Salinarimonas sp.: one gene and its partner. The protein of the gene in region 2 interacts with the protein of the main gene of each other region in a pairwise test. Links are inferred from orthologs where the notes say so. Each region holds a gene or a part of one and is shown on either strand. Other genes may lie near its edges. The genes, in order: uvrB and uvrA.

Region 1 (14,961 bases), 1.8 Mb from region 2 along the record:
CGTTCACGTCCGGGGCCGCGCCGCGCTGGAGCTGGAAGAAGGCGTCCTTCTGCTGGGGCGCGTCGTAGAGGGTGACCTCGGAGGGGGCGGCGAGGGCCGAGCCGGCGAAGAGGGCGACAGCGGCGGCGGTGGCGAGAGCGAGCTTGGTCATGGTGGTGTCTCCTGTGGGATGTGCGCCTGTGGGGGCGTCGGGTCGGATTGGCGGGATCAGCTGTTGTTCTGGGCGTCGATGCGGATCTGCTCGTGGGCGGCCCAGAAGGGGACCTCGTCGGCGACGACCGGTGCCGGCGTCGCGATGGAGCCGGTGACGTTCACGTCCGGGGCCGCGCCGCGCTGGAGCTGGAAGAAGGCGTCCTTCTGCTGGGGCGCGTCGTAGAGGGTGACCTCGGACGGGGCGGCGAGGGCCGAGCCGGCGAACAGGGCGGCGGCGGCGGCGGTGGCGAGAGCGAGCTTGGTCATGGTGGTGTCTCCTGGGGTTGGGAGCGGACGCTGCGTCCGTCTCGATGCCCCTTACTTCGCTCGTTCCGCGGAAAACGCACGGCCCCGCTTCGCACGGTCTTTCTTGCGTCTGTGCAAGTAACGAGGCGGATGTGAGGAGCGAACGGGGGTGTTCGTCGCCGGCATGCGCGCCTGGACGCATTTTCCTCCTTCGTGTTCCCCCGACCGCACGCGGCGCGCCGCCGCGGCGGGTGCGGTCACGCAGCGTTCACGAATCCGTGTTCATGCAAAGTGCGGACGGCGCCAGCCGCCGCGGCATCCAGTATTCCGCCACCGGCTCCGGCAGGGCGGCGTCGCGCTCCAGAACGCGGCGGATGGTCCAGAGGTGGCGCACGAGCCGCTCGAGCGCCGGGCCCGGGGCCTCGTCGGCGACAGCGACCATCTCCGCCTCGCCCGCGGCCAGCACGAGCGCGAGCAGCGCCCCCTCCCGCGAGCCGACCGAGAGATACGCCGCCCGCGTGGCGAGGCGGTCGAGCGCCCGCCCGAGCCGGTCCATCTCCGCATGCGCCGCCTGTCGCTCGTCCGGGGTGGGCGCGTCGATCGCCCGGCCGTCGCAGAGGTGCTTGCGGGCGATCATCGCGTCGGCCTCGCGGGCGAGGGCTCGGAGGGGGCAGTCTGCGTGGGGGTGGTCGGGCCGCGCGAACGGGCTCGCGGCCGCGGGGGCGGCCGGGATCGGGGAGGGGACCATGACGGGCTCCTTCGGGGCGAGCGGGTCTGGCGCGCGCGATGGCGCGCACGGGGGTGGCGGGGATCTCTTGATGCCATTAGTATCATACGGGCGGACCGCCCTCGTCAATACCAAAAGTATCGAAGCGATCTAGAAAGTGCGCCGATGGCCGGCAATCCGCCCCGCATCACCTCCGAGCAGGTCCGCGCCGCCCGCGGCCTCCTGCGCTGGACCCAGCAGAAGCTCGCCGAGGAATCAGGGGTCTCGCTCCCCACGATCAAGCGCCTCGAGGCCGAGGCGGGCCCGGTCGGCGGGCTCAACATGACCGCCACGACGCTGCGCCGCGCCTTCGAGGACGCGGGGGTGGTGTTCATCGACGCCAACGGGGGTGGGGTGGGAGTGCGATTCCGGGAGCGCTGACTTCGACTACGAGCCTCCCCGACTCGCCCAGTCCTCTGATAACGTGCTTGTGGAGCGTGCGTCGGTGCACTACCCGTTCTCACGGTGGCATCGCCGCTTGGTGCGCATTGCTCGGGAGGCTGAGGAGTACAGGTGAGCGAAAAGAACCTTCTTTATCTCAGGGATTGGCTGTTCGAGGCAGTCCGAGACCGAGCAAGTCGCATCGTGCAGCCGCTAGGGATTTTCTTGGCGACGGACGTCGGCGTTGAGCGATCCGAGAACCAGGATCGTGTGGCCGTGATGTCCTGCGCCCGGCCGCCCGGAGAGAGTTTCGTTTGTGCCGCCCTTAGCGACGGCATGGGGGGAATGGTCAACGGTTCGGAGTGTGCGGCAATGACACTAGCCGCCTTGTTTCACTCGCTTCGCCGACATCAGGGCCCTTTCGAAGAGGCCTTGTTCCAAGCAGTGAATTTCGCCAACGAGCGAGTGTTCGAGTTCGCAAAGGGAAAAGGTGGTGCAACTTTATCAGCTATAATTGTTTCGGAAAATGCGACTTACGTGGTCAATGTTGGTGATAGCCGTGTCTACTCAACCAAAGAACAAAATCTCTTCCATTTAGCTCGTGAGACAAAGGATGATACCTTTGAAGAATTGTTCTCAAGGCCGAACCGCGGGCTCATTCAGTATGTTGGTATCGGCGAGGGGCTTGTTCCACATATTGGGCGACTCGATCCTGACATAGCAACAATATACATAACATCAGATGGAATTCATTATCTAGATCAGCACCTATTAACGGAAATGATTCGAAAGGCTCCCGAACCCAAGGCTGCCGCGGAGCGGCTCGTTGCTCTCGCGAGGTGGTTCGGGGGACACGACAACGGATCCATTGTGGCGTTGCGGCCCAAGGAGATTCAACCGGAACTCGTCGCCCGAGACCTACCCATCATTGAAATTTGGAGCGTGACTGATAAACTGACTATCATGATCGATGAAGCGCGTGTTGCGAATCGGCCTATCTCCGATAGAAGAGGCAGGGAGGGCGATCAAACTCCGGATGAGCGGTTGAAGCCGAAGGGGCGACCGACCAGACCTGGGCGCTCGTCACGCCGGAAGAAGCGCGACACCAGCCAGTCAGCGGGTCGAGACCAGTTGCGCATTGAGGTTGAGCAAATTACTGGGAGCCACGATGATATTGATCGCGAATAGGTATGAGCCGACCGGCAACGCGGCTTGGGGCGGAATGTCAGAAGTACACGAGTGCCTAGATAGGCACCTCGATCGGTATGTAATGCTCAAGCGCGTGAAGCGTGTTGGCGACTTTAGACGCCTCCTAGATGAACAGAAGGCGCTTCTGGCGGTCCGCTCACCTCACGTAGTGCAGCTTTTGGATATAGTTTCATATGAATATCAAGGAGAAGATGAGAACGGGTTGATCCTTGAGAAGATCGAAGGTGTCGACTTAGAAGGCCTTGTATTGAAGAGCGAAGCCGAGCAGCTTCATGCTGCTTGGCAAATTGCATGTGGATTAACGCATATTCATTCTGCTAACGTAGTTCATCGAGATATCAAACCGCAGAATATCCGCGTTTCCAGTGAGGGCACCGTGAAGATTCTTGATTTCGGACTTTCACGGAGCGTAGGCGTGGATAGTAAGACTAGGTCAGTAATCGGGACCTCAGAATTCATGGCTCCAGAACTTTTCGGAGAGCAGACGATAAGTTTTAGCTCATCGGTTGATATTTATGCTTTCGGCGTGACGTTGTTAAAGATATTCAACATCGCGATTCCTCCTGTAAAGCGGGGATCGACGCCCGAAGAGATCTTAAGGGCGATATCTGATAATTCTTCAGCTTTCCAACACGATCTAGCACTCCTCATCTCAAAGTGTCTTGCACCCGTCCCGAACCGGCGACCTTCGAGTGAAGAGGTTCAGCTTTTTTTTGAGCAGAAGCTGCTTCATAACCGGCATCGAGGCCGTATCTTGCTTGGTGGCAAGGTCCACGAAATCAATAAAGATAAGCGAGCGCTTACTTTGTCGACAAAGGAGTGTAAGCTATCAATAGAGTATGACGGGAAAGAATTCACGGTGAAGAGCGTGATGGGCCGTGTCATGCTGAACAATCGCCCTGCAGTTCCTGGATCAAGAATGATACCGGCCTGCGTGATTTCGTTTGAAGGAAGCAACTCTCCGCGTACTTTCACAACTTTTGAGACCAATAGCCCGCAGGTGCAGATATGATCGGCAGTGTGCTTTCTGGACGGTACCGGGTCGTCAAGCATATCGGCCAAGGGGGCATGCAGAGTGTTTTCCTGGCTAAGGACCAGCTACTTGATAAGAACGTTGCTTTAAAAACTCCGCTGCCTGGCGAAAAGGCGAAGCGTTTCCGGTCTAGTGCGATCCTTGCCGCCAAGGTGAACCACCATAACGTAGCCAAAACACTTGACTACTTTGAGCAGGATGATGGTCCATTTTTGATTGAGGAGCTTGTCGAAGGAGCAGATCTTGAAACGGCAACTTTATCGCAGTTTCAGTTCGTGGATCCGTATCTAGGAATGAAGATATTTTCGAAACTCGCTCGTGGTTTGCGGGCCTCGCACGAGGCCGGGGTTGTGCACAGAGACCTAAAACCGTCTAATGTGCTTGTCTCTGCTGATCCGAACTTGTCAACAGTCAAGATCACCGATTTCGGTATCGCTACACTCGCGCAACAATTCTTCGATGAGCAAGGCGGAGAGTTGACCAAATCGACCGCTGGCACTGTTAAGGGCGCCCTGCCGTATATGGCGCCTGAGATGATGTTCAGACAACCTGGAGAGCACCCCGGGCCAGAGGCGGACATATGGTCCCTTGCAGCATTGATGTTCCGAATATTAGCAAAGTCTTATCCCTTTGGCCAAGGTATGCTCGCAGCCGTGCGCGTTGCATCTGGCAAGCTTGAGCCGTGGCCCAAGTTCATGACAGCAAATCAACACTACGCAGAGGCCTCAAAAGATTTGCAAGATCTTATTGTGTCTTGTCTTAAAAGCTCAATTGAGGAGAGGCCCAGTCTGGCAGATATCATCACGCGCCTTGAAGAGATGCACGCAATCAATCTTGAGAGAAAAACGGCAAAAGTAGTTAGAATACAGTATGGAACCCAATATTTTGCCCTCTCGGACAGTGGTGAAGACGTTTTCTTTCATGTCGAAAGTGTATATGGCACCACAAGAATAAAGGTTGACGATCGTGTGATGGTTTCACTTCACCCAGGTACTCCGTACTCCCGGGCACATCCGGTAGTGAAGCTAGCATAGTTCGTCTCCCCCCCCCTCACCCCCTCTTCCCCTTCCTCCCCCTATACTTCGGCGCCTGCCCCGGCCGCCCCTCCATGCTCCGCCCCGCCGGCCGCGGCGCCACGGCGCCCGCCCCCAAGGGCCGCTCCCGGTCCGTCCCCGGCCCCATCTCCCCCGGAACCGGCTTCGCCACCCGCGTCCCGCCCTTCGGCCGCCCGCCGCGCGCGTCCCCGGCGCCGTAGCGTCCGGCGCCCGCCTCGATGTCCCCCTGCCGCGCCATCGGGTCGTCGCCGACCAGCAGCTCCGTTTCCTGCAACCTCTTCAACTCGTCGCGCAGCCGGGCGGCCTCCTCGAATTCCAGGTTGGCGGCCGCCTCGCGCATGCGCTTCTCGAGGTCGGCCATGATGGCCTTGAGATTGTGCCCGACGGTCGCGCCGGCCTCGGCCAGGCCCGTGTCGACCCGCACGTGGTCGCGCTCGTAGACGCTCTCCAGGATGTCGCCGATGGCGCGCTTGACGCTCTCCGGGGTGATGCCGTGCTCGGCATTGTAGGCGAGCTGCTTCTCGCGGCGGCGCTCGGTCTCGGCCATGGCGCGCTGCATGGAGCCGGTGATCGTGTCGGCGTACAAGAGGCAGCGGCCGTCGACGTTGCGGGCGGCGCGGCCGATGGTCTGGATCAGCGAGGTCTCGGAGCGCAGGAAGCCCTCCTTGTCCGCGTCCAGGATGGCGACGAGCGCGCATTCGGGGATGTCGAGGCCCTCGCGCAGCAGGTTGATGCCCACCAGCACGTCGAAGGCGCCCAGCCGCAGGTCGCGGATGATCTCGATGCGCTCCAGCGTGTCGATGTCGGAATGCATGTAGCGCACCCGCACGCCGTTCTCGTGCAGGTACTCGGTGAGATCCTCCGCCATGCGCTTGGTGAGGACGGTGGCCAGCGTGCGGTAGCCGCGGCGCGCCATGTCCTTCACCTCGCCGAGCAGGTCGTCGACCTGGCTCTTGGCGGGGCGGACCTCGACCACGGGGTCGACGAGGCCGGTGGGGCGGATGACCTGCTCGACGAAGATCCCGCCGGTGCGGTCCATCTCCCACCCGCCGGGGGTGGCGGAGACGTGCACCGATTGCGGGCGCATGGCGTCCCATTCCTCGAAGCGCAGCGGGCGGTTGTCCATGCAGGAGGGCAGGCGGAAGCCGTACTCGGCCAGCGTCGCCTTGCGCCGGAAGTCGCCGCGATACATGCCGCCGATCTGCGGCACGGTGACGTGGCTCTCGTCGGTGAAGACGAGCGCGTTGTCGGGCAGGTACTCGAACAGGGTCGGCGGCGGCTCGCCGGGGCGGCGGCCGGTGAGGTAGCGCGAATAGTTCTCGATGCCGTTGCAGGCGCCGGTGGCCTCGATCATCTCGAGGTCGAAGGTGGTGCGCTGCTCCAGCCGCTGCGCCTCGAGCAGCCGGCCCATCTTGTTGAGCTCGGCGAGGCGCTGCTTGAGCTCCTCCTTGATGCCCTTGATCGCCTGCTGGAGGGTGGGGCGCGGGGTGACGTAGTGCGAGTTGGCGTAGACCTTGACGAACTCGAGCTCGGCGGTCTTCTGCCCGGTGAGCGGGTCGAATTCCTGGATGGTCTCGATCTCGTCGCCGAACAGCCCGATGCGCCAGCCGCGGTCCTCCAGGTGGGCCGGGAAGAGCTCGATGACGTCGCCGCGCACCCGGAAGGTGCCGCGGGTGAAGTCGGACTGGATGCGCTTGTATTGCAGCGCGACGAGGTCGGCGATGAGCTGGCGCTGCTCGATGCGCTCGCCCTGCTTCAGGGAGAACGACATGGCGGTGTAGGTCTCCACCGAGCCGATGCCGTAGATGCACGAGACGGAGGCGACGATGATCACGTCGTCGCGCTCGAGCAGCGCCCGCGTGGCCGAGTGGCGCATGCGGTCGATCTGCTCGTTGATGGACGATTCCTTCTCGATATAGGTGTCCGAGCGCGGGACGTAGGCCTCCGGCTGGTAATAGTCGTAGTAGGAGACGAAGTATTCCACCGCGTTCTCGGGGAAGAACGACTTGAACTCGCCGTAGAGCTGCGCGGCCAGCGTCTTGTTCGGCGCCAGGATGAGGGCGGGGCGCTGGGTCTCCTCGATCACCTTCGCCATGGTGAAGGTCTTGCCCGAGCCGGTGACGCCGAGCAGCACCTGGTCGCGCTCGTGCTCCTCCACGCCCTTGCACAATTCGGCGATGGCGGTGGGCTGGTCGCCCGCCGGCTTGTACTCCGACCGCATCACGAAGGCACGGCCGCCCTCCGACTTGTCGGGCCGTGACGGGCGGTGCGGCGTCCAGAGCTTGCCGTCCTTGAACAGCGGGTTGCCGGAGGTGAGCAGGTCCTCCAGCGCCTTCACCGTGGCGGAGACGCCGCCGCCGGCGAGATCCTCCGGCGGGGGCAGCGCGGAGGGCTTCCTCGGGCGGCCCCCCTTGCGGGCGGGGGAGTCCGCGGGCTCGGCGAGATCGCGGGCGGCGGGGGGCGCGAGATCGGGGTCGAGCTCGCCCACGAAGCCGGTCTCGAAGCCGCGCTGCGGCGCCTCGGCGAAGCCGGTGACGCCGGTCTCGCCCTTCTTCTTGCTCAGCGCCGGGTTGAGCAGCTCGGCCAGGTGCTCGTCGAGCGGCTTCAGCTCCGGCTTCTGCGCCTTCGGCCGCGCGCCCTTGCGCGCGGGGGCGCCGGAATCGGAGGTGGGGGCGGACGGGGATTTCGCCGGGGATTTTTTCGGGGTGCGAGCCATGGGGGGAATATGGGCGGAGTCGCGCCCGGGGGAAAGGTGGGGACGAGGCCTTCACCGAACGACCCGCGGGAACGGAACCGCGTCCCCACGCTCCCGGTTCTCCCGCAGCACCGGCCGCGCCGCCGGGGGAGGAGATTCATGCCGACGCACGCCGCTCGCGAGCCCGACGGGGCCGCGCCCGACCGGATTCTGCGCCCTGGCGAGACCTGCTGGCGCATCGCCCATGCCGATCGCGCCGGCTTGATCGTCGACGCGCAGCATTATTTCAAGGCCGCCAAGGAGGCGATGCTCGCCGCCGAGCATTCGATCATGCTGATCGGCTGGGATTTCGACCTGCGCATCCTGCTCGAGCCGGAGGGGTCGACGCTCGAGGGGCCGAACGGGCTCGGCGACTTCCTGCGCTGGATCGCCAAGCGGCGGCCGGACATGCAGATCAACGTTCTCAAGTGGGACCTCGGCATGATCCAGGCGCTCGGTCGCGGCTCGACGCCGCTGATGATCCTGGACTGGACCACCGACAAGAACGTGCGCTTCCACCTCGACGGCGCGCATCCCCCCGGCGCCGCGCACCACCAGAAGATCGTGGTCATCGACGACGTCTTCGCCTTCTGCGGCGGCATCGACATGACCGCGGACCGCTGGGACACGCGCGCCCACGGCGACCACGACGATCGCCGCCGCCGCCCCGGCGGCCAGCCCTACGGTCCCTGGCACGACGCCACCATGGCGCTCGACGGCGACGCGGCGAAGGCGCTCGGCGACCACGCCCGCGAGCGCTGGAAGCTCGGCGCGGGCGAGGATCTCGAGCCCCCGCCGCCGCGCGCGCCGCTCTGGCCGTCCTCGGTGGCGCCGACCTTCGTCGACGTCGACGTCGGCATCGCCCGCACCGCGCCCCTGTTCGGCAACTACCCCCGCGTGTTCGAGGTGGAGAGCCTGCTGCTCGCCTGCATCCGCGAGGCGCGCGAGACGATCTATTGCGAGAGCCAGTATTTCGCCTCCCGCACGGTGGCGGAGGCCATCGCCGCGCGCCTGCGCGACCGCGACGGGCCGGAGATCGTGATCGTCAACCCGCTCTCCGCGGACGGCTTCCTGGAGGCGGCGACCATGGATTCGGCGCGGGCGCGGCTCCTCAAGCTCGTGCGCGACGCCGACCGGCACGACCGCTTCCGCATCTACACGCCGGTTACGCAGGAGCGCGAGGACATCTACGTCCACGCCAAGATCCTGATCGTCGACGACCGGCTGATCCGCATCGGCTCGTCGAACCTGAACAACCGCTCCATGGGCTTCGACACGGAGTGCGACGTCGCCGTCGAGGCGGTGGCGGGGGCGCCGGACGAGGCGCGCATCCGCGAGCGCATCCGCGAGGTGCGGGCCGACCTGCTGGCCGAGCACCTCGCCTGCTCGCCGCAGGAGGCGCACGCCGCCCTCGCCGAGCACGGGCTGGTGCGCGGCATCGAGAGCCTGCGCAAGCCGGGCCGGGCGCTCGAGCCCTACGAGCCCGATCCGGTCAGCCCGGTGGAGGAGATCCTCGCCGAGAACGACCTGCTCGACCCCGAGCGCCCGCCGAAATGGCTGCGCCGCGCCAAGGCGACGCTGCTCGCGCCGCTGCGGTGAGCGGGGAAACAGCGCCGCAGGCGCGCAGGGGATGACAGGCGTCGCAGCTCTCGCGGCGTTCCATCCCGCGCGTCCCCGCTTCCCACGGCCCCCGCGTTCTGGCACAACTCCACCCCATGAACGCACCGCCCCGCATCGCCCGCCGCTCGTCCGTCTGCCCGCACGATTGCCCCTCGACCTGCGCGCTCGAGGTGGAGGTGATCGAGGGGCGCTCCATCGGGCGCGTGCACGGCGACCCGACCCAGAGCTACACGGCCGGCGTGATCTGCGCGAAGGTCGCGCGCTACGCCGAGCGCATCCACCATCCCGACCGGCTGACGCATCCGCTGATCCGCACCGGCGCGAAGGGGGAGGGCGCCTTCCGGCGGGCGAGCTGGGACGAGGCGCTGGACCTGATCGCCGGGCGCTTCCTCGCCGCCGAGGCGGCGCACGGGCCGCAGACGGTGTGGCCCTACTACTATGCCGGCACGATGGGCCTCGTCATGCGCGACGGCATCAACCGGCTGCGGCACGCCAAGCGCTATTCCGGCATGTTCGCGACCTTCTGCACGAACATGGCCTGGACCGGCTACATCGCCGGAACGGGCAAGCTCGCGGGGCCGGACCCGCGCGAGATGGCCAAGTCCGACTGCGTGGTGATCTGGGGCACCAACGCGGTGCACACGCAGGTCAACGTGATGACCCACGCCATCCGCGCCCGCAAGGAGCGCGGCGCGAAGATCGTCGTCGTCGACGTCTACGACAACGCCACGATGAAGCAGGCGGACGTCAAGCTGCTGCTGCGTCCCGGCACCGACGGGGCGCTGGCCTGCGCGACGATGCACGTGCTGTTCCGCGACGGGCTCGCCGACTGGGACTACCTGCGCCGCTACACCGACTGCCCGGACGAGCTCGCCGCGCATCTCGAGACGCGAACCCCCGCCTGGGCCGAGGCCATCACCGGCATTCCCGCCGCGGAGATCGAGGCCTTCGCCCGGCTCGTGGGCGAGCGCCGGCGCACCTACTTCCGGCTCGGCTACGGCTTCTCGCGCCAGCGCAACGGCACGGCGAACATGCACGCGGCGTCGTGCATCGCGGCGGTGACCGGCGCGTGGCAGCACGAAGGCGGCGGCGCCTTCCACAACAACGGCGCGATCTTCCACTGGAACAAGTCGCTGATCGAAGGCCACGACCTGCGCGACCCGACGGTGCGCATGCTCGACCAGTCGCAGATCGGTCGCGTGCTCCTCGGCGACGCCGAGGCGCTGCGCCACGGCCCGCCGGTGACGGCTCTGTTCATCCAGAACTCGAACCCCGTCTCGGTGGCGCCGGAGCAGGAGCTGGTGAAGGCCGGCTTCGCGCGCGAGGACCTGTTCACCGTCGTGCACGAGCAGTTCGTCACGGAGACCGCGGCCTATGCCGACGTGGTCCTGCCGGCGACCATGTTCATGGAGCACGACGACCTCTACCAGGGCGGCGGGCACCAGCACATCCAGATCGGCCCGAAGCTGGTCGATCCCCCGGGCGAATGCCGCTCCAACCACGAGGTGATCGCGGCGCTCGCCGAACGGCTCGGCGCGGAGCATCGCGGCTTTCGGATGACGCCGCGGGAGATCATCGACGAGACGCTCTCCGTCTCCGGCTGGGGCTCCCTCGCGGCCTTGGAGGCGGATCGCTTCCGCGACGCGCAACCGCCGTTCGAGGAGGCGCACTACCTGAACGGCTTCGCCTGGCCGGACGGCCGGTTCCGCTTCCGGCCGGACTGGACGAAGGTCCCGGCGCCGACGGCCGGAGCCATGGGCCCATGGGCCGACATGCCGTCCCTGCCGGACCATTGGGCGGTGACGGAAGACGCGACGCCGGACCATCCCTTCCGGCTCGCGACCAGCCCGGCGCGGCACTTCCTCAACTCGACGTTCACGGAGACGCCGACCTCGCGGGAGAAGGAGGCGCGGCCGAGCGTGCTGATCCACCCGGAGGACGCCGCCGCGCACGGGATCGCGGACGGGGACGAGGTCGCGCTGGAGAACGCCCGCGGGCGCGTCCGGCTCGCGGCGCGGCTGTTCGCGGGCGTGCGCCGGGGCGTGCTGATCGCGGAGGGCATCTGGCCGAACGCGGCCCATCCGGACGGGCGGGGCATCAACACGCTGACCGGCGCCGATCCGGTGGCGCCCTACGGTGGCGCGGCGTTCCACGACATCCGGGTGCGGATCGCGCGGGCGGGCTAGCCGCGTCGGCGAACCCGCCTGCGCGCTCTCAATGCCCGCCTTGGCTCAGGCGCGCGTCGCGCGGTGCGCTGAGGATCTCGCTGAGCGATTGGGAGATGTGGCGCGCTTCCTCGTCCTGGAGGCGCAGCATGATCGGCGGCAACCGTCCCGCGCGTAGCGAGACGACGGCGTGCCCGTCCTGGTCCAGGCCGATGTCGATCGTCGGGGACGTCACGTCGACGACCTCCCCCTCGATCGTCTCGACGCCCTCGCCGTCGCCGCCCTCCTCCTCTTCCGCCAGCTGGCGGGCGAGCTCCTCGGTGAGCTCCTCGTCGGTGAAGGCCTCCTCGAGCTCGTCCTCGTCGAGGGCGTCGTCCATCACGTCGAGCAACTGGGTCAGGGCCGAGGCGAGCGTCCGCGCCGCGCCCGCATCCATCACGATCGCGGTCGATTGGTCGTCCTTCTGAAACGACAGCTGAATCTTGTCGCCTTCGACGGAAAGTGAGATGCCGGCCATGATGCTCCTTTCGGCGGTCCCCGTTATATGGGAGCGAGGCGGGGGTCCTGTCCAGAGGCGGCGGCGGATGGGAGGAAAAGCCCGCGCGGCCGACTCCGTTCCGTCACTCCGCCGCTTGGCGCGGTTCGTATCCGAGCCGCCGGTTGAGCTCGAAGACGAGCTTCTCGGCCGCGTCCGCGATCACGGTGCCGGGCGGGAACACCGCGGAGGCGCCCATCTCGAGGAGCGTGGGCACGTCGTCGGGCGGGATCACGCCGCCGACCACGATCATCACGTCCCCGCGATCGTAGGCCTCCAGAGCCTTCTTCAGCTCGGGCACCAGCGTCAGATGCCCCGCCGCCAGCGACGACACGCCGACGATGTGGACGTCGTTCTCGATCGCCTGACGCGCCGCCTCCTCCGGGGTGGCGAAGAGCGGACCGATGTCGACGTCGAAGCCGAGATCGGCGAAGGCGGAGGCGATCACCTTCTGGCCGCGATCATGGCCGTCCTGGCCCATCTTGGCGACGAGGATGCGCGGGCGCCGCCCGTCTTCCTCCTCGAAGGCCTCGACCAGCTTGCGCACGCGCTCGACTGCCGGCGACATGGCTCCGACCTCCCGCTTGTAGACTCCCGAGATCGAGCGGATCTCGGCGCGATGGCGGCCCCAGACGCTCTCCAGCGCCGCCGAGATCTCGCCGACGGTGGCCTTCGCCCGCCCGGCCTCGACGGCGAGCGCCAGGAGATTGCCCTCGCCGGTCTCCGCCGCCTTGGTCAGCGCCGCGCAGGCGGCGTCGACGGCGCCCTGGTCGCGCTCGGCGCGCAGACGCGCGAGCTTGTCCAGCTGAAGCGTGCGGACATTGGCGTTGTCGACCTTGAGCACCTCGACCGGGCGCTCGTCGAGCGGCTTGAACATGTTGACGCCGATGACCGCCTGGTTGCCGCTGTCGATCCGCGCCTGGGTGCGCGCCGCCGCCTCCTCGATCTTCAGCTTGGGCACGCCGGCCTCGATGGCCTTGGCCATGCCGCCGAGCGCCTCGACCTCCTCGATATGCGCCATCGCGGTCTTCGCCAGCTCGGCGGTCAGCCGCTCGACGAAATGCGAGCCGCCCCAGGGGTCGATGACACGGGTCGTGCCGCTCTCCTGCTGGAGGAAGAGCTGCGTGTTGCGGGCGATGCGCGCGGAGAAGTCGGTGGGCAGCGCCAAGGCCTCGTCGAGCGCGTTGGTGTGGAGCGACTGGGTGTGCCCCTGCGTCGCCGCCATGGCCTCGATGCAGGTGCGCGTGACGTTGTTGAACACGTCCTGCGCGGTGAGCGACCAGCCGGAGGTCTGCGAATGCGTGCGCAGCGCGAGGGACTTCGCGTTCTGCGGCTCGAACTGCTTGACGAGCTTCGCCCAGATCAGGCGCGCCGCGCGCAGCTTCGCCACCTCCATGAAGAAGTTCATCCCGATCGCCCAGAAGAACGACAGGCGCGGGGCGAACTGGTCGATCGTCAGCCCCGCCGCGAGACCGGCGCGGATGTACTCGACGCCGTCGGCGAGCGTGTAGGCGAGCTCGAGATCCTGCGTCGCCCCGGCCTCCTGCATGTGGTAGCCGGAGATCGAGATGGAGTTGAACTTCGGCATCTTCTGCGAGGTGAAGGCGAAGATGTCCGAGATGATCCGCATGCTCGCCGAGGGCGGGTAGATGTAGGTGTTGCGAACCATGAACTCCTTGAGGATGTCGTTCTGGATCGTGCCGGCGAGCTTGTCGGCCGGCACGCCCTGCTCCTCGGCGGCGACGATGTAGAGCGCCATCACCGGGAGCACCGCGCCGTTCATGGTCATCGACACGCTCATCTGGTCGAGCGGGATGCCGGAGAACAGAGTGCGCATGTCGTAGATGGAATCGATCGCGACGCCCGCCATGCCGACGTCGCCGGCCACCCGCGGATGGTCGGAATCGTAGCCGCGGTGGGTGGCGAGGTCGAAGGCCACCGAGAGCCCCTTCTGCCCGGCCGCGAGATTGCGCCGGTAGAAGGCGTTCGAATCCTCCGCCGTCGAGAAGCCGGCGTACTGGCGCACGGTCCACGGCTGGGTGACGTACATGGTCGGGTAGGGTCCGCGCAGATAGGGCGCGATCCCCGGCGTCGTGTCGACGAAGCCGAGCCCCGCGCGGTCCTCTGCGCTGTAGGCGCCCTTCACCGGGATGCCTTCCGGCGTCTCCCAGGGCGCGCCGGCCTCGGCGCCGGCCGCGGCCTCGCCGCGCGCGGCGCGGGCGAAGGGAACGCTGGTGAAGTCGGGCAGGGTGCTTCCGAGATTGGCGCTCATTGGCAGGCCTCTACACGTGCTGTCACCCCGGGTCGCGAAGCGGGCCCGGGGCCCAGATCCTCGGGGGTGTGTTCAGCGTGCGCGCAAGCGCGCGCGTCCACGAACGCCGCCGCAAGCGTGTCGCGCCGCGGCGTGTCGCAATCCGGGATGACACTCCCCCCTGTCATCCCGGGGGCCGAAGGCAGCCCGGGACCCGGAACCTCCGGCGACTGTTCAGCGTGCGCGAAGCGCGCGCGTCCCGCGCCCGTAACGCAGGCGTTCGCGTCGCGGGACGCGGCGTTGCACGCCGCTCCACGATCGTCGGCGGATATGGGTCCCGGACTTGCTTCGCAATCCGGGATGACAGCGGGTGGCGTCATGCTTGGAGGATGAGCGCACCGGCTCGCGATATCAAGCACGGGCGGCCTCCTCGGCATGGGCGAGCGCGTCCTCGAGCAGCCCGAGCAGGTCGACGCCGATGGAGACGAACGCGTCGACGCCCGCTTTGCGCCAGGCCTCCTCGTCCGCGCCCGGGCGGCCGGCGAGGTAGAGACGGGTGCAGCCGGCGGCCTTCATCGCCTGGGCCGCCGCGACGGCCTCGGTCTCGTAGAGCGCGTCCGACGAGCACAGGCAGGCGATGGTCGCGTCGGACTCGGCGAAGGCGTCCGCCATGGCGGCGTGGTCCGGGAAGCCGTCGTTGCCGAGCGCGGCGATGCCGCCCGCCTCGAAGGCGTTCTTGGCGAAGGTGGCGCGGGCGTTGAAGGCGGCGAGCGG
Region 2 (15,347 bases):
TCCATGATCGCGCCCGTCTGCAAGGGCGTCATCGCCGGCTTCGGCGCCGCGAGCTACACGCTCGGCTTCGACGCCTGCCTGTCGGCGCTGCGCGCCCGGCCCGACGCCGCCGCGCGCCCCTGAACGAGTAGGAGCACCCTCACCCATGGCCAGGAACAGCCCCTTCGATCCCGAGCTCGTGCGCGAGCTCGCCGGTCTCATCTCCGAGACGGACCTGACCGAGATCGAGGTCGAGAAGGGCGATCTGCGCATCCGCGTCGCGCGCCAGCCGGCGCAGGCCCTCACCGTCGCCGCGCCGCACTACGCGCCGCAAGCCGCGCCGGCGCACGCTCCGGCCGCGCCCGCGCCGGCCGCCGCCATGGCGGCGCCGCCGGCGCCCGCGCCGAAGGCGTCCCCGCGCGAGCATCCCGGCGCCGTCACCTCGCCGATGGTCGGCACCGCCTATCGCCGTCCCTCGCCCGAGGCGAAGCCCTTCGTCGAGGTGGGCTCCCAGGTCGAGGCCGGGCAGCGCGTCCTGCTGATCGAGGCGATGAAGACGTTCAACGACATCGTCGCGCCGCGCGCCGGCACCGTCGTCGAGGTCCTGTTCGAGGACGGGCAGCCGGTGGAGTTCGGCGAGCCCCTGATGATCATCGAATGACGGCCGGGCGCATGTTCGACAAGATCCTCATCGCGAACCGGGGCGAGATCGCGCTGCGCATCCTGCGCGCCGCGAAGGAGCTCGGCATCGCGACCGTCGCGGTGCATTCCACCGCCGACACCGACGCCATGCACGTGCGCCTCGCCGACGAGAGCGTCTGCATCGGCCCGCCGCCCGCGCGCGACAGCTACCTGAACGTCCCGGCGCTGATCTCGGCCTGCGAGATCACCGGCGCCGACGCGATCCACCCCGGCTACGGGTTCCTGTCGGAGAACGCCCGCTTCGCGGAGGTGCTGGCGGACCACAAGATCGCCTTCATCGGGCCCAAGCCCGAGCACATCCGCATCATGGGCGACAAGATCGAGGCGAAGCGCACCGCCAAGCGCCTCGGCATCCCCTGCGTGCCCGGCTCCGAGGGCGGCGTCGACGACGAGGACAGCGCGCGCCGCGTGGCGGCGGAGATCGGCTATCCCGTCTTGATCAAGGCCGCCGCCGGCGGCGGCGGGCGCGGCATGAAGGTCGCGCGCGACGAGGGCGAGCTCGTCCACGCCTTCGTCACCGCCCGCACCGAGGCCAAGGCCGCCTTCGGCGACGACGCGGTCTATATCGAGAAGTACCTCGAGAAGCCCCGCCACATCGAGATCCAGGTCCTCGGCGACGGGCGCGGCAACGCGATCCACCTCGGCGAGCGCGACTGCTCGCTGCAACGCCGCCACCAGAAGGTCTGGGAGGAGGGCCCCTCGCCGGCGCTCAACGCCGAGGAGCGCGCCCGCATCGGCGGGATCGTCGCCAAGGCAATGCAGGAGCTGCACTACGCCGGCGCCGGCACGGTGGAATTCCTGTACGAGAACGGGGAATTCTACTTCATCGAGATGAACACCCGTATCCAGGTGGAGCATCCCGTGACCGAGATGATCACCGGGATCGATCTCGTGAACGAGCAGATCCGCATCGCCGCCGGCAACCCGCTCACGGTCCGCCAGGAGGACGTGCGGATCGAGGGCCACGCGGTGGAGTGCCGCATCAACGCCGAGCATCCCGCGACCTTCCGGCCCTCGCCCGGCACCATCACCTATTTCCACCCGCCGGGCGGGCTCGGCGTGCGCGTCGATTCCGCCGCCTACCAGGGCTATCGCATCCCGCCGCACTACGATTCGCTCGTCGGCAAGCTGATCGTGCACGGCCGCACGCGCAACGAGTGCCTGATGCGCCTTCGCCGCGCCCTCGACGAGTTCGTCGTCGACGGCGTCGACACGACGCTCCCCCTTTTCAGGACGCTCGTTCGGAACCAAGATATCCAGAACGGCCTGTACGACATCCATTGGCTGGAGCACTTTCTCAAGACCGGGGGGCTGGACGAAAGCCCGTGACCCCCGGCGCGCCCACGGGACCCTGATGCACAGCGGCATCGTCCAGATCACGCCGGAGATCGTCCTGCGCGCCTACGCCGCGGGCATCTTTCCCATGGCGGAGAGCGCGGAGGATCCCGGCATCTACTGGGTGGAGCCGCGCGAGCGCGGGATCATCCCGCTCGACGGCTTCCACGTGAACAAGCGCCTCGTCCGCACGGTGCGGGCGGACGTGTTCGAGGTGCGGGTCGACACCGATTTCGAGGGCGTCATCGACGGCTGCGCCGCGCCGGGGCCGGACCGGGAGAAGACCTGGATCAATTCCCGCATCCGGCGCATCTACGGCGACCTGTTCGACCTCGGCTATTGCCACACGGTGGAGGTCTGGGACGGGAACGCGCTCGTCGGCGGGCTCTACGGGGTGAGCCTCGGCGCCGCCTTCTTCGGCGAGAGCATGTTCCACCGCGCCCGCGACGCCTCGAAGGTGGCGCTCGTCCACCTCGTGGCCCGCCTCAAGCGCGGCGGCTACATGCTGCTCGACACGCAATTCGTGACGGAGCACCTCGCGCAGTTCGGCGCGAGCGAGGTCTCGCGGCGCGAGTACAAGCGCCTGCTCGGCGAGGCGCTCGCCTACGAAGCGCGCTGGGACGCCTGGCCCGTGGGCGAGCCCGTCTCGGGCGCGCAGGCGCTCGACATGATCGCCACGAAGCGGCGCATGCCGTGAGGGGAGGGCCGCCTCCGGCGGCCGCGGCCCCTGGACGCTCGGCGCGAGCCGAGACATGCTCTCGGTCGACCCACGTCCCGAGGAAGCCGTCGCATGCCCGCCAGTCCCGCCTCCATCCGCGCCGCGAGCCCCGCCGACGAGCCGGCGCTCGCGCGGCTCTATGCGGCCGCGTTCCCGGAGGAGGACCTTTTTCCGATCGTGAAGGCCCTGTCGGGGCTCGGCGACGTGGTGCTCTCGCTCGTCGCGACCGCCGACGAGCGAGGGGGCGGGCAACCGGAGGGAACGCGGGCGCCGATCCTGGGGCACGTCGCCTTCAGCCGCTGCGGGGTGGACGGGCGCGCGGCGCCGCTGGCGCTGCTCGCGCCGCTCTGCGCGGCGCCGGAGGCCCAGCGCGGCGGGATCGGCTCGGCGCTGGTTCGGGAAGGCTTCCGCCGCCTCGAGGAGGCGGGCGTGCGGCGCGTGCTGGTGCTCGGCGATCCCGGCTATTACGGCCGCTTCGGATTTACGCCCGAGACCGCGATCGCGCCGCCCTACGATCTTCCCGAGGCGTGGCGCGCGGCCTGGCAGGGGGCGTCGCTCGGCGACGGGCCGGCGCCGCCGCCCGGCCGGCTCACCCCGCCCGGGCCGTGGATGCGGCCCGCGCTATGGGGGCCGTGAGCGCGGCCCGAAACGAAAAGCGCCGGCCTTTCGGCCGGCGCTCTCGCGTCTCGTTGGCTCTCGCGGCGCGGATTACGCGACGGCGAGCTTGTCCGCCGAGGACTTGCCGGTGCGGCGGTCGGCGACGATCTCGTAGGAGACCTTCTGGCCCTCGTTGAGGCCGCGCAGGCCCGCGCGCTCGACGGCGGAGATGTGGACGAACACGTCGTTTCCGCCCTCGTCGGGCTGAATGAAGCCGTAGCCCTTGGTCGTGTTGAACCACTTCACGGTGCCGGTCTGCATGACGATTCCTTTCAAGGCATGCTGGTAGGCTCGGGCGTGCGCGACTGGCGCCCGCCCATGGGATATCGATGTCTTGGTAGAGGGGTCGTCAGCCGCGCCGTGAAGCGCTCCTGGCCAAGTCGTCCGGCCGAAAACTCGATGCTGTTCAGATAAGGGGGAAATGGGGCGTTTCCAAGATGGCCGGCGTGGATATTTTCGCGGCTCCGCGCCGGCCCCGCCCACCCCTCAATGATTGTCCCGCGGCACCCCGAACGTCGAGGCGATGCGCTGGTACTTCACCGCGGGCTTCAGCGTCATGCCGTCCGACAGCTGGTCGACCATGGCGCGCTGGATCTCCTGCCAGGGCGTCTGGCTCGCCGGGTGGGGGAAGCCGCCCTTCGCCGCGAGATCGGCGCGGCGGCGCTCCAGCTCCTCGGGCGGGAGCAGGATGTCGGCCGAGCGCTCGTTGAGGTCGATGCGGATGCGATCGCCCGTCTGCAGCAGGGCGAGCCCGCCGCCCGCCGCCGCCTCGGGGGAGGCGTTGAGGATCGAGGGCGAGGCCGAGGTGCCGGACTGGCGCCCGTCGCCGATGCAGGGGAGCGCCCGCACGCCGCGGCGGATCAGCTCGCCCGGCGGCTGCATGTTCACCACCTCCGCCGCGCCGGGATAGCCGATCGGCCCCGCCCCGCGCATGATCAGGATCGCGTCCTCGTCGATGCCGAGCGCCGGGTCGTCGATGCGGGCGTGGTAGTCCTCCGGCCCGTCGAACACGACGGCGCGGCCCTCGAAGGCAAGCGGGTCGTCGGGGCTCTCGAGATAGCGCTGCGCGAATTCCTTCGAGATCACGCTCGTCTTCATGATGGCGCTCTCGAACAGCGTGCCCTTGAGATGGAGGAAGCCCGCCTTCTCGCGCATCGGCCGCTCGTAGGGGCGGATCGTCTCGCGGTCCCAGGAATGCTTGCCGCGGCAATTCTCGCCGATCGTATGGCCGTTGGCGGTGATCGCGCCCTCGTGGATCTTGCCGACGTCGATCAGCTCGGCCAGGACGGCGGGCAGGCCGCCGGCCCGGAAATATTCCTCGCCGAGGAAGCGCCCGGCCGGCTGCATGTCGACGAGGAGCGGGATCTCGAAGCCGACCCTCTCCCAGTCGTCGCAATCGAGCGGCACGCCCACGTGCTTGGCGATGGCGTTGACATGGATCGGCGCGTTGGTCGAGCCGCCGATGGCGGAGCAGGCGACGATCGCGTTCTCGAAGGCCTCGCGGGTGAGGATGTCGGAGGGCTTCAGGTCTTCCCACACCATCTCGACGATGCGCTTGCCCGTCTCGTAGCTGATCTGCCCGCGCTCGCGATAGGGCGCCGGGATCGCCGCCTGGCCGGGCAGCGACATGCCGAGCGCCTCGGCGAGCGCGTTCATGGTCGAGGCCGTGCCCATCGTGTTGCAATGGCCGTTCGAGGGCGCGGAGGAGCCGACGATGTCCATGAATTGCTGGAAGTCGATCTCCCCCGCCGCGTGCCGCTCGCGCGCGGCCCAGATGACGGTGCCCGAGCCCGTGCGCGCCCCGTCCATCCAGCCGTTGAGCATCGGGCCGACGTTGAGCGCGATCGCCGGGATGTCGACGGTCGCCGCCGCCATCAGGCAGGCGGGCGTGGTCTTGTCGCAGCCGGTGAGCAGCACCACGCCGTCGAGCGGGTAGCCGTAGAGCACCTCGACGAGGGAGAGGTAGGCGAGGTTGCGGTCGAGCGCGGCGGTGGGGCGCTTGCCGGTCTCCTGGATCGGGTGGCAGGGGAACTCGAGCGCCAGCCCGCCCGCCGCCGTGATGCCGTCGCGCACGCGCTTGGCGAGCTCGAGGTGGTGACGGTTGCAGGGCGCGAGATCCGAGCCGGTCTGCGCGATGCCGATGATCGGCTTGCCCGAGCGCAGCTCCTCGCCGGTGAGGCCGTAGTTCAGGTAGCGCTCGAGATAGAGCGCCGTCATGCCGGGGTTCTCGGGATTGTCGAACCACAGCCGCGAGCGCAGCTGGCTGGGCGTGATGCGGCGGTCTGCGGGCATGGCGGCGTTGCTCCCTCGTGTTTCCTCGAGAGGGATCATACGCGCGCTTGCGCGCCTGTCGACACGGCGGCGGGCTCCTTCGTGTTCGGGAAATGCAAGCCGGCCAGCGCATCGGCGCGCGGATGCCGGCGCGCGAAGGCGCCCATGAAAAAGGGACCCCCGGTGCGGAGGTCCCCGTCCGTTCCGGCCGCCTCGGCGGCCCGCCTCACGCCTCCGCGAGGCGGCTCTCGTCGACGGCGCGCATGTGGGGCTCGCGCTCGCTCTTGATGTGGTAGATCGCCTCGCCGTCGCGCTCGCCGGGGACGATGCGGATCACCTCGTAGGTGAGGGCCATCTGGTTGGGGTGGATGCGGATCATCTGCCGCTCGTCCGCGACGAGCCGCACCTTGTCGCCCAAAGAGAACCGCGCCTGGTCCAGCATGGTCGTGCCTCCTTCCGTGTTGGGGAGACAACGCCTGAGCTTCGAAGGAGTTCGGAGCTTGGCGGGAAGATTCCTGGAATGGGAACATATGTCGGGCGCCGGCATCGCCCCGCAGAGGGGTGGGCCGCATCGGCAGCCCGGAGGGGAGGGCGCGCGCCCGGCCCTCCCCACCCGTCGGCCTTCGGCCTCCTCCCTCCCCTGCGGGGAGGGGCCGGGCGGCGTGTCATTCCGCCGCCTGACGCGTCGCGCGCTTGCGCGCCGGCTTCTTCTCCGCGGCGGGTTTCTTCTCCCCGGCTCCTGCCTTCTTCCCCACCGCCTTCGTCGGCGTCTTCGTCGGCGTCTTGCCCGCCGTCCCGGCCGCGTCCTCGGTCACGCCGACCGTCTTCATCGGCCGGCGCGCCAGCACCTCCGCCAGGAACCGGCCCGTATGGCTGGCCTTCGCGGCGGCGATCTCTTCCGGCGTGCCCTCGGCGACGATGGTGCCGCCACCGTCGCCGCCCTCGGGGCCGAGGTCGATCACCCAGTCGGCGGTCTTGATGACCTCGAGATTGTGCTCGATGACGACGACGGTGTTGCCCTGGTCGGCGAGCTCGTGCAGCACCTCGAGCAGCTTCGCCACGTCGTGGAAATGCAGGCCCGTGGTCGGCTCGTCGAGGATGTAGAGCGTGCGGCCGGTGGCGCGCTTGGAGAGCTCCTTGGAGAGCTTCACCCGCTGCGCCTCGCCGCCGGACAGCGTGGTCGCCTGCTGGCCGACCTTGACGTAGCCGAGCCCGACGCGCGCGAGCGTCTCCATCTTCTCGCGGATCGAGGGCACCGCCTTGAACAGGTCGCGCGCCTCCTCGACCGTCATGTCGAGCACGTCGGCGATGGACTTGCCGCGATACTTCACCTCCAGCGTCTCGCGATCGTAGCGCTTGCCCTTGCAGACGTCGCAGGTGACGTAGACGTCCGGCAGGAAGTGCATCTCGATCTTGATGACGCCGTCGCCCTGGCAGGCCTCGCAGCGCCCGCCGCGGACGTTGAAGGAGAAGCGGCCGGGAAGGTAGCCGCGGGCCTTGGCGTCCGGCAATTGCGCGAACCACTCGCGGATGGGCGTGAAGGCGCCCGTATAGGTCGCGGGGTTCGAGCGCGGGGTGCGGCCGATGGGCGACTGGTCGATGTCGATGACCTTGTCGAGATGCTCGAGCCCCTCCAGCCGGTCGTGCGGGGCGGGATGCTCCATGGCGCCGTTGAGCTTGCGCGCCACGGACTTGTAGAGCGTGTCGACGACGAGCGTCGACTTGCCGCCGCCGGAGACGCCGGTGACGCAGGTGAAGGTACCGAGCGGAATCTCGACGTCGACGTTCTTGAGGTTGTTGCCCCGTGCGCCGACGACCTTCAGCGCCCGGCTCTTCTGGCCCTTGCGGCGCATCTTCGGCGTCTTCACCGCCATCTCGCCGGTGAGGTACTTGCCGGTGAGCGAGGCGGGGCTCGCCATCACCTGCGCGGGCGTGCCCTTGGCGATGATCTGGCCGCCGTGGATGCCGGCGCCCGGCCCGACGTCGACGACGTAGTCCGCCTGCAGGATGGCGTCCTCGTCGTGCTCGACCACGATCACCGTGTTGCCGAGGTCGCGCAGCCGCTTGAGCGTGCCGAGCAGCCGCTCGTTGTCGCGCTGGTGCAGGCCGATGGAGGGCTCGTCGAGCACGTAGAGCACGCCTGTGAGGCCGGAGCCGATCTGCGAGGCGAGGCGGATGCGCTGGCTCTCGCCGCCGGACAGCGTGCCCGAGGCGCGCGAGAGGGTCAGGTACTCGAGCCCCACGTCGTTGAGGAAGGTCAGCCGCTCGCGGATCTCCTTGAGGATCCGCCCGGCGATCTCCGTCTGCTTCTCGTTGAGCCGCGCCGGCAGCGCCTCGAACCAGCCGTGCGCCTCCTTCACCGAGAGCCGCTTCACGTCGCCGATGTCGCAGGCGGCGATCTTCACCGCGAGCGCCTCGGGCTTGAGCCGCTTGCCGCCGCAGGCGGCGCAGGGCGTCTCGGACATGTAACGCGAGATCTCCTCGCGCGCCCAGTCGCTCTCGGTCTCCTTGTAGCGCCGCTCGAGGTTGGGGATCACGCCCTCGAAGGGCTTCTTCACCTCGTAGGCGCGCAAGCCGTCGTCGTAGGCCATGCGCACGGCCTCGCCGCCCGAACCGTAGAGGATCACCTCCCGCGCCCTCGACGGCAGGTCGCGCCAGGCGACGCTGGTCTTGAAGCCGTAGTGCTTGGCCAGCGCGTCCAGCGTCTGGCCGTAATAGGGCGAGGTCGACTTCGCCCAGGGCGCGATCGCCCCGCGCTTCAGGGTGGCGCTCTCGTCCGGCACGATCAGGTCCGGGTCGATGCGCATCTCGTGGCCGATGCCGTCGCAGGTCGGGCAGGCGCCGAAGGGGTTGTTGAACGAGAACAGCCGCGGCTCGATCTCGGGGATGGTGAAGCCGGAGACCGGGCAGGCGAATTTCTGCGAGAAGGTCATGCGCTTGGGCGCGCCGCTCTCGTCCTTCTCGTCGGCCCATTCGATCACGGCGATTCCGTCGGCGAGCTCGAGCGCGGTCTCGAGGCTCTCGGAGAGCCGCGCGCCGATGTCCTCGCGCACCACGAGCCGGTCCACCACCACGTCGATGTCGTGCTTGAACTTCTTGTCGAGGGCCGGCGCGTCGGGGATCTCGTAATAGGCCCCGTCGATCTTCACGCGCTGGAAGCCCTTCTTCTGCCACTCGGCGAGCTCCTTGCGGTACTCGCCCTTGCGCCCGCGGATCACCGGCGCGAGCAGGTAGAGCCGCGTCTTCTCCGGCAGCGCCAGCACCCGGTCGACCATCTGCGAGACGGTCTGGCTCTCGATCGGCAGCCCCGTGGCGGGCGAGTAGGGCACGCCGACGCGCGCCCAGAGCAGGCGCATGTAGTCGTAGATCTCGGTGACCGTGCCCACCGTCGAGCGCGGGTTCTTCGAGGTGGTCTTCTGCTCGATGGAGATGGCCGGGGAGAGCCCGTCGATCTGGTCGACGTCCGGCTTCTGCATCATCTCGAGGAACTGGCGCGCATAGGCCGAGAGGCTCTCGACGTAGCGCCGCTGGCCCTCGGCGTAGATCGTGTCGAAGGCGAGCGAGGACTTGCCCGAGCCCGACAGCCCCGTGAGCACGACGAGCTTGTCGCGCGGGATCATCAGGTCGACGTTCTTGAGATTGTGCTCGCGCGCCCCGCGGACGGAGATCACGCGGGCGGTGGGATCGCCGGCGCGGGCGCGGTCGAACAGATCGTCGAGATCGGACATGCGGATGAGGCTCGTCGAAAGGAAGACGGACGGGGGCGGGCTCGGGACGCAGAGCACGCCCGCGGACCGCGTCGATATAGTGCGCCGACGCGCGCCCGCCATCGCCCCGGCCGCTCGGCGGCCCTGCGAATCGCGCACGCGACGCCGCACCCTCGGGCGGGCCGCCTCCTGGCTAGAACAAAACCGATACGATCGCAAGTCGGCGCATCCGCCTTCGGCCAGGACCTGCGCCCGATTTTCTCCGGCCGTTCACGCGGACCCGAAGCCGAACTCGCGCGTTGTAGAGCGCGCCGGGGGGCATGAGGAAAAGCCCAATTCACCAAGGAGAGCTTCATGCACACGATTCTCGCCCGCGGCGCCGCCGCGGCCTTCGCCGTGTCCCTCGCCGCGGCCCCGGCCCTCGCCCAGGAGCAGTCGATCGTCGAGCTGGCGTCGGGCAACGACGACCTCTCGACCCTCGTCACCGCCGTGCAGGAGGCCGAGCTGGTCGACACGCTCTCCGGCGAAGGGCCCTACACGGTCTTCGCGCCGACCAACGCCGCCTTCGAGGCGCTGCCCGAGGGCGCGCTCGACAATCTCCTCGCCGACCAGGAGCAGCTGCGCGGCGTGCTGATGTACCACGTCGTCGCCGGCGAGGTGATGGCGAGCGACCTCACGAGCCAGATCGAGGCCGGCGGCGGCCAGGCCGAGATCGAGACCGCCGGCGGCGAGACCCTCACCGCCAGCGTCGAGGGCGGCGAGGTCACGCTCACCGACCAGCAGGGCAACACGGTGACCGTCGCCCAGGCCGACATCGACGCCTCGAACGGCGTCGTCCACGTCATCGACGGCGTGCTGATGCCCGGCATGTGATCGTTCGGGGGGACACCCGAGACGCGAGGGCCGCGGGCGGGAACGCGCGCGGCCCTTCCTTACGCCGCCGGCTCCGCCGCCTCGCCCCTCAGCATGCCGGCGACCGCCTGGAAGGCCGCGACCAGCGCCCGGCGCTCGGCCGCCGGCAGGCGTGCGAGGTCGCCCAGGGCCGCGGGCGGCAGCAGGGGAGGGGCCTCGACCAGCGCCGCCGCGCCGGCCGGCGTGAGGCGCGTGTGCACGATCCGCCGATCGGCGGCATTGCGATAGCGCTCGACGAAACCGCGCTCCTCGAGCTTGTCGAGGATCGAGACCACGGTGCCGGCCGAGAGATCGCAATGGCGCGAGAGCAGGCTCGTCGTCACCTCGCCGCGGGCGCGCACGGCCTGCATCACCACGATTTGCGGGATGGTCAGTCCCGAGACCCGCGAGACCGCCTTGGAGCGCGTGTCGATGGCCTGCGCGATCACGCGGATCGCCTTCATCAGCGCCTCGATGTCGGCGGCCGTGGGATCCGCCTCGGCGAGCCCCGCGAGCGGGGCTGGGGGCGCCGCCGCGCCGGCGGGAACGAAGCGCAGCCGTTCGTCGTTCGTCATGCGAAAACCTCCGGAGATCATTTGACATCAAAACGTTCGAGCTGTAAACATTCGATCTCAAACGAACCCGGAGAGATACCGCGCCCGCTGCCGGCGGGGGCCAAGAGAAAGCGAAACCACGACATGTGCGGAATTTGCGGCGCGCTCAGCTTCGACGGCAGCCCGGCTTCGGCCGACGCCATCACCCGGATGACGGATGCGATGGCGCCCCGCGGGCCCGATTCGGAGGGGGTGGTCGCCCGCGGCCGCGTGGCCTTCGGCCATCGCCGGCTGAAGATCATCGACCTGTCGAACAAGGCCGAGCAGCCGATGGTCGATTCCGAGCTCGGCCTCACCATCGCCTTCAACGGCTGCATCTACAACTATCCGGAGCTGCGTCGCGAGCTCGAGGGGAAGGGCTATCGCTTCTTCTCCACCGGCGACACCGAGGTGATCCTCAAGGCCTACCACGCCTGGGGCCCGGACTGCGTCCAGCGCTTCAACGGCATGTTCGCCTTCGCGATCCACGAGCGCGAGAGCGGCCGCGTGGTGCTCGCGCGCGACCGCTTCGGCATCAAGCCGCTCTATCTCGCCAAGACGGCGAACGGCCTCGTCTTCGCCTCCTCGCTGCCGGCGATCCTCGCCGCCGACGAGAGCGTGGACCGCTCGGTCGATCCGGTGGCGCTGCAATTCTACATGTCCTTCCACGCCGTCGTCCCGGCGCCGTGGACCATGATCAAGGGCGTGCGCAAGCTCCCGCCGGCGACGATCCGCGTCATCGAGGCCGACGGCGCCTCCACCGAGCGGCGCTTCTGGGCGCTCGACTTCACCCGCACGGCCGAGGACGAGGAGCGCTCCTTCGAGGAGTGGCGCGACCTCACGCTCGACGAGCTGCGCAAGGCGGTCGCCCGCCGCATGGTGGCGGACGTGCCGGTGGGCGTGCTCCTCTCCGGCGGCGTCGATTCGAGCCTGATCGTCGGCCTCCTCGCCGAGGCCGGCCAGTCGGGCCTGCGCACCTATTCCATCGGCTTCGAGGAGGCGAACGGCGAGAAGGGCGACGAGTTCGTCTATTCCGACCTCATCGCGAAGCACTACGACACCGACCACACCAAGATCTTCATCCCCTCCACCGACATGCTGGACGCGCTCCCGGCGACGATCCGGGCCATGTCCGAGCCGATGGTCTCCTACGACAATGTCGGTTTCTATCTGCTGTCGCGCGAGGTGGCGAAGCACGTCAAGGTCGTGCAGTCCGGCCAGGGGGCGGACGAGGTCTTCGCCGGCTACCATTGGTACCCGAAGGTGGCGGGCTCCAACGACCCCGTCGGCGACTACGCCGAGGCCTTCTTCGACCGCTCGCACGCCCGGCTGAACGAGCATCTCGCCCCGGGCTGGCGGGTGGACAAGGACGAGGCGCGCGCCTTCGTCGAGGCGCATTTCGCGCAAGCCGGCGCGACCGACCCGGTCGACAAGGCGCTGCGTCTCGATTCCACCATCATGCTGGTGGACGATCCGGTGAAGCGCGTCGACAACATGACCATGGCCTGGGGCCTCGAGGCCCGCGTGCCGTTCCTCGACTACGAGCTCGCCGAGCTCGCCGCGCGCATCCCGTCCCGCCACAAGCTGGCGCACGGCGGCAAGGGCGTGCTCAAGGAGGCCGCGCGCAAGGTCATCCCGGCCGACGTCATCGATCGGCCGAAGGGGTATTTCCCCGTGCCGGCGCTGAAATACATCGAGGGACCGACGCTCGACATGGTGCGCGACACCCTCACCTCGCAGAAGGCGCGCGAGCGCGGCCTGTTCTCGGAGGCCTACCTGCAGCGGCTCTTCGACGACCCCCGCTCGGCGATCACGCCGCTGCGCGGCTCGGAGCTGTGGCAGGTGGCGCTGCTCGAGACCTGGCTGCAGAGCCACGGCCTGTAAAGCGCGGCCGATCCGAATCGCACACCCGTGACGGAAACCGGGGGCAGACCATGACCGACCTGAACCGCACCGACGCCGATCCCGCCCGCGTCGACCCCGCCGCCGTGCTCGCGCGCCCCAACGCCGCGATCGATTGCGGCTGGGGCCGGCTGCTCTTCGGCCAGACCTTCGACGACGTGACCGAGCTCGCCGAGGCCATGCGCGGCGAGCGGCCCGACCGGCGCGACATCGCCGTCTACGTGCGCGACCCGCACGTGGCGCTCGCCGCCGCGCCGCAGGAGATCTTCCTCGACCCGTCCCACACCTACCGGCTCGACCTCGCCTCCTACGAGAAGAGCGAGCGGCCCTATCACGGCTTCACCGTGCGCCGGCTCGACTCCCGCGCGGACGCCGACGCGGTGAACCGCATCTATGCCGGGCGCAGCATGGTGCCGGTGCCGCCGGAATTCTTCTGGGCGCGGCGGGATTCGCGGGCGATCATCCACCTCGTCGCCGAGGACGACGCGTCCGGCGCCATCGTCGGCACGGTGACGGGCGTCGATCACGCCCGCGCCTTCAACGATCCGGAGAGGGGCTCCTCGCTCTGGTGCCTCGCCGTCGACCCGCAGGCCACGGCGCCCGGCGTCGGCGAGGCGCTGGTGCGCGAGCTGGCCGAGCTGTTCAAGGCGCGCGGGGCGGCGTTCATGGACCTCTCGGTCATGCACGACAACGAGCACGCCATCGCGCTCTACGAGAAGCTCGGCTTCGAGCGCCTGCACGTGTTCACCTTGAAGCGCAAGAACCCGATCAACGAGAAGCTCTTCGCCGGCCCCGGCCCGGAGGAGACCCTCAACCCCTACGCCCGCATCATCACCAACGAGGCGCGCCGCCGCGGCATCGACGTCGAGGTGACGGACGCCGAGGGCGGCTTCTTCCGCCTCACCTACGGCGGGCGCTCGGTGCATTGCCGCGAGGCGCTCTGCGAGCTCACCACCGGCGTCGCGGTCTCGATCTGCGACGACAAGGCGGTGACCCGCCGCATCGTCGCGCGCGCCGGCGTCGTCGTACCCGAGCAGATCGAGGCCGGCGGCGACGAGGCCGCCCTCGCGGAGTTCCTGCGGACGCACGGCGCCGTCGTCGTCAAGCCCGCGCGGGGCGAGCAGGGCAGGGGCGTCGCGGTGGGCGTCGAGACCATGGACGACCTGCGCGCCGCGATCGAGGTCGCCAAGGAGCAGTGCGAGCGCGTGCTGATCGAGCAGAAGGTCGCGGGCGAGGACCTGCGCCTCGTCGTCATCGACTACCGCCTGGTCGCCGCCGCCGTGCGCCGGCCCGCGCGCGTCGTCGGCGACGGCGAGCGCACGATCCGCGAGCTGATCGAGCGCCAGAGCCGTCGGCGCATGGCGGCGACGGGGGGCGAGAGCCGCATCCCCCTCGACGGCGAGACCGAGCGCTGCGTCGTCAAGGCGGGCTTCTCCCTCGACGACGTCGCGCCCGACGGGCAGGAGGTGGTCGTGCGCCGCACGGCGAACCTGCACACGGGCGGCACGATCCACGACGTCACCGCCCACGTCCACCCCCGCCTGGTCGAGGCGGCGGTGAAGGCGGCGCGGGCCATCGACATTCCCGTGGTCGGGATCGATTTCATGGTTCCCTCGCCCTACGAGCCGACCTACGCTTTCATCGAGGCGAACGAGCGGCCCGGCCTCGCCAATCACGAGCCGCAGCCGACGGCGGAGCGGTTCGTGGACCTGCTCTTCCCCCTCTCCATCCCGGCCGCCGTGCGGCAGGCCCATTCCTACGAGCGACGAGACTGATGCACCGGCTGACGATCGACACGGCGTACCTGAGGGACAGGCTCGCCGAGCTCCTCGGCATTCCCTCTCCCACCGGCTACACCGATTCGATCGTCCGCCACGTCTGCCGTGAGCTGGAGCGGCTCGGGCTGTCCTACGACATCACCCGCCGCGGCGTGGTGCGCACCAAGCTCACCGGCAAGCGCCACAAGCCGGCGCGTGCGCTGGTCGGGCACGTCGACACGCTCGGCGCGCAGATCATGCAGCTGAAGGCCAACGGCCGGCTCGAGCTCGTGCCCATCGGCAATTGGTCGGCGCGCTTCGCCGAGGGCGCGCGCGCCACGATCTTCTCCGAGAAGGGCACCTATCGCGGCACCATCCTGCCGCTGAAGGCCTCCGGCCACGCCTTCAACGAGGGCGTCGACGAGCTGCCGGTGGGCTGGGACTATGTCGAGCTGCGCGTCGACGCCATGAGCCGCGCCCGCCACGACCTCGTCAAGCTCGGCATCGACGTCGGCGACATCGTCGCCATCGACCCGCAGCCCGAATTCCTCGAGAACGGCTTCATCGTCTCGCGCCATCTCGACGACAAGGCCGGCGTCGCCGCCATGCTCGCCGCCATCAAGGCGCTCACCGAATCCGGGATCGAGCCCGACGTCGACACGTTCTGGCTGTTCACCATCGCCGAGGAGGTTGGTGTCGGCGCCTCCGCCGCGCTCGGCGAGGACGTCGCCGCCATCGTCTCCGTCGACAACGGCGTCTCGGCGCCCGGCCAGAACTCGGACGAGTTCGGCGTCACCATCGCCATGGCCGACCAGACCGGGCCCTTCGACTTCCA

Evidence for each region.
Region 1: the proteins of uvrA (region 2) and uvrB interact in binary tests that used the Escherichia coli proteins (3 or more experiments, as listed by UniProt). The link is inferred for Salinarimonas sp. from one-to-one orthologs.

What each region holds. Positions count from the first base shown.
Region 1 is NZ_CP157794.1:1,675,647-1,690,607, forward strand. Bases 4,678-7,908 are described here. They hold uvrB (excinuclease ABC subunit UvrB), read right to left. Parts: upstream 7,599-7,908; coding sequence 4,878-7,598; downstream 4,678-4,877. Other genes in these bases: ABL310_RS07805 (serine/threonine-protein kinase), read left to right, coding at 4,678-4,861; ABL310_RS07815 (phospholipase D-like domain-containing protein), read left to right, coding at 7,737-7,908. Outside these bases: ABL310_RS07775 (hypothetical protein), read right to left, coding at 1-151; ABL310_RS07780 (hypothetical protein), read right to left, coding at 208-459; ABL310_RS07785 (hypothetical protein), read right to left, coding at 707-1,186; ABL310_RS07790 (helix-turn-helix transcriptional regulator), read left to right, coding at 1,331-1,585; ABL310_RS07795 (protein phosphatase 2C domain-containing protein), read left to right, coding at 1,718-2,773; ABL310_RS07800 (serine/threonine-protein kinase), read left to right, coding at 2,808-3,806; more of ABL310_RS07805, read left to right, coding at 3,803-4,677; more of ABL310_RS07815, read left to right, coding at 7,909-9,215; ABL310_RS07820 (molybdopterin oxidoreductase family protein), read left to right, coding at 9,332-11,422; ABL310_RS07825 (hypothetical protein), read right to left, coding at 11,451-11,918; scpA (methylmalonyl-CoA mutase), read right to left, coding at 12,022-14,208; ABL310_RS07835 (methylmalonyl-CoA mutase family protein), read right to left, coding at 14,599-14,961. UniProt on the Escherichia coli protein: The UvrABC repair system catalyzes the recognition and processing of DNA lesions. A damage recognition complex composed of 2 UvrA and 2 UvrB subunits scans DNA for abnormalities.
Region 2 is NZ_CP157794.1:3,518,608-3,533,954, reverse strand. Bases 6,128-9,744 are described here. They hold uvrA (excinuclease ABC subunit UvrA), read right to left. Parts: upstream 9,391-9,744; coding sequence 6,328-9,390; downstream 6,128-6,327. Other genes in these bases: ABL310_RS16235 (fasciclin domain-containing protein), read left to right, coding at 9,724-9,744. In the rest of the region: aroQ (type II 3-dehydroquinate dehydratase), read left to right, coding at 1-123; accB (acetyl-CoA carboxylase biotin carboxyl carrier protein), read left to right, coding at 146-640; accC (acetyl-CoA carboxylase biotin carboxylase subunit), read left to right, coding at 652-2,010; aat (leucyl/phenylalanyl-tRNA--protein transferase), read left to right, coding at 2,036-2,713; ABL310_RS16260 (GNAT family N-acetyltransferase), read left to right, coding at 2,807-3,370; ABL310_RS16255 (cold-shock protein), read right to left, coding at 3,443-3,652; ABL310_RS16250 (IlvD/Edd family dehydratase), read right to left, coding at 3,878-5,683; ABL310_RS16245 (hypothetical protein), read right to left, coding at 5,889-6,104; more of ABL310_RS16235, read left to right, coding at 9,745-10,242; ABL310_RS16230 (MarR family transcriptional regulator), read right to left, coding at 10,302-10,835; ABL310_RS16225 (N-acetylglutaminylglutamine amidotransferase), read left to right, coding at 10,959-12,737; ngg (N-acetylglutaminylglutamine synthetase), read left to right, coding at 12,788-14,530; ABL310_RS16215 (osmoprotectant NAGGN system M42 family peptidase), read left to right, coding at 14,530-15,347. UniProt on the Escherichia coli protein: The UvrABC repair system catalyzes the recognition and processing of DNA lesions. UvrA is an ATPase and a DNA-binding protein. A damage recognition complex composed of 2 UvrA and 2 UvrB subunits scans DNA for abnormalities.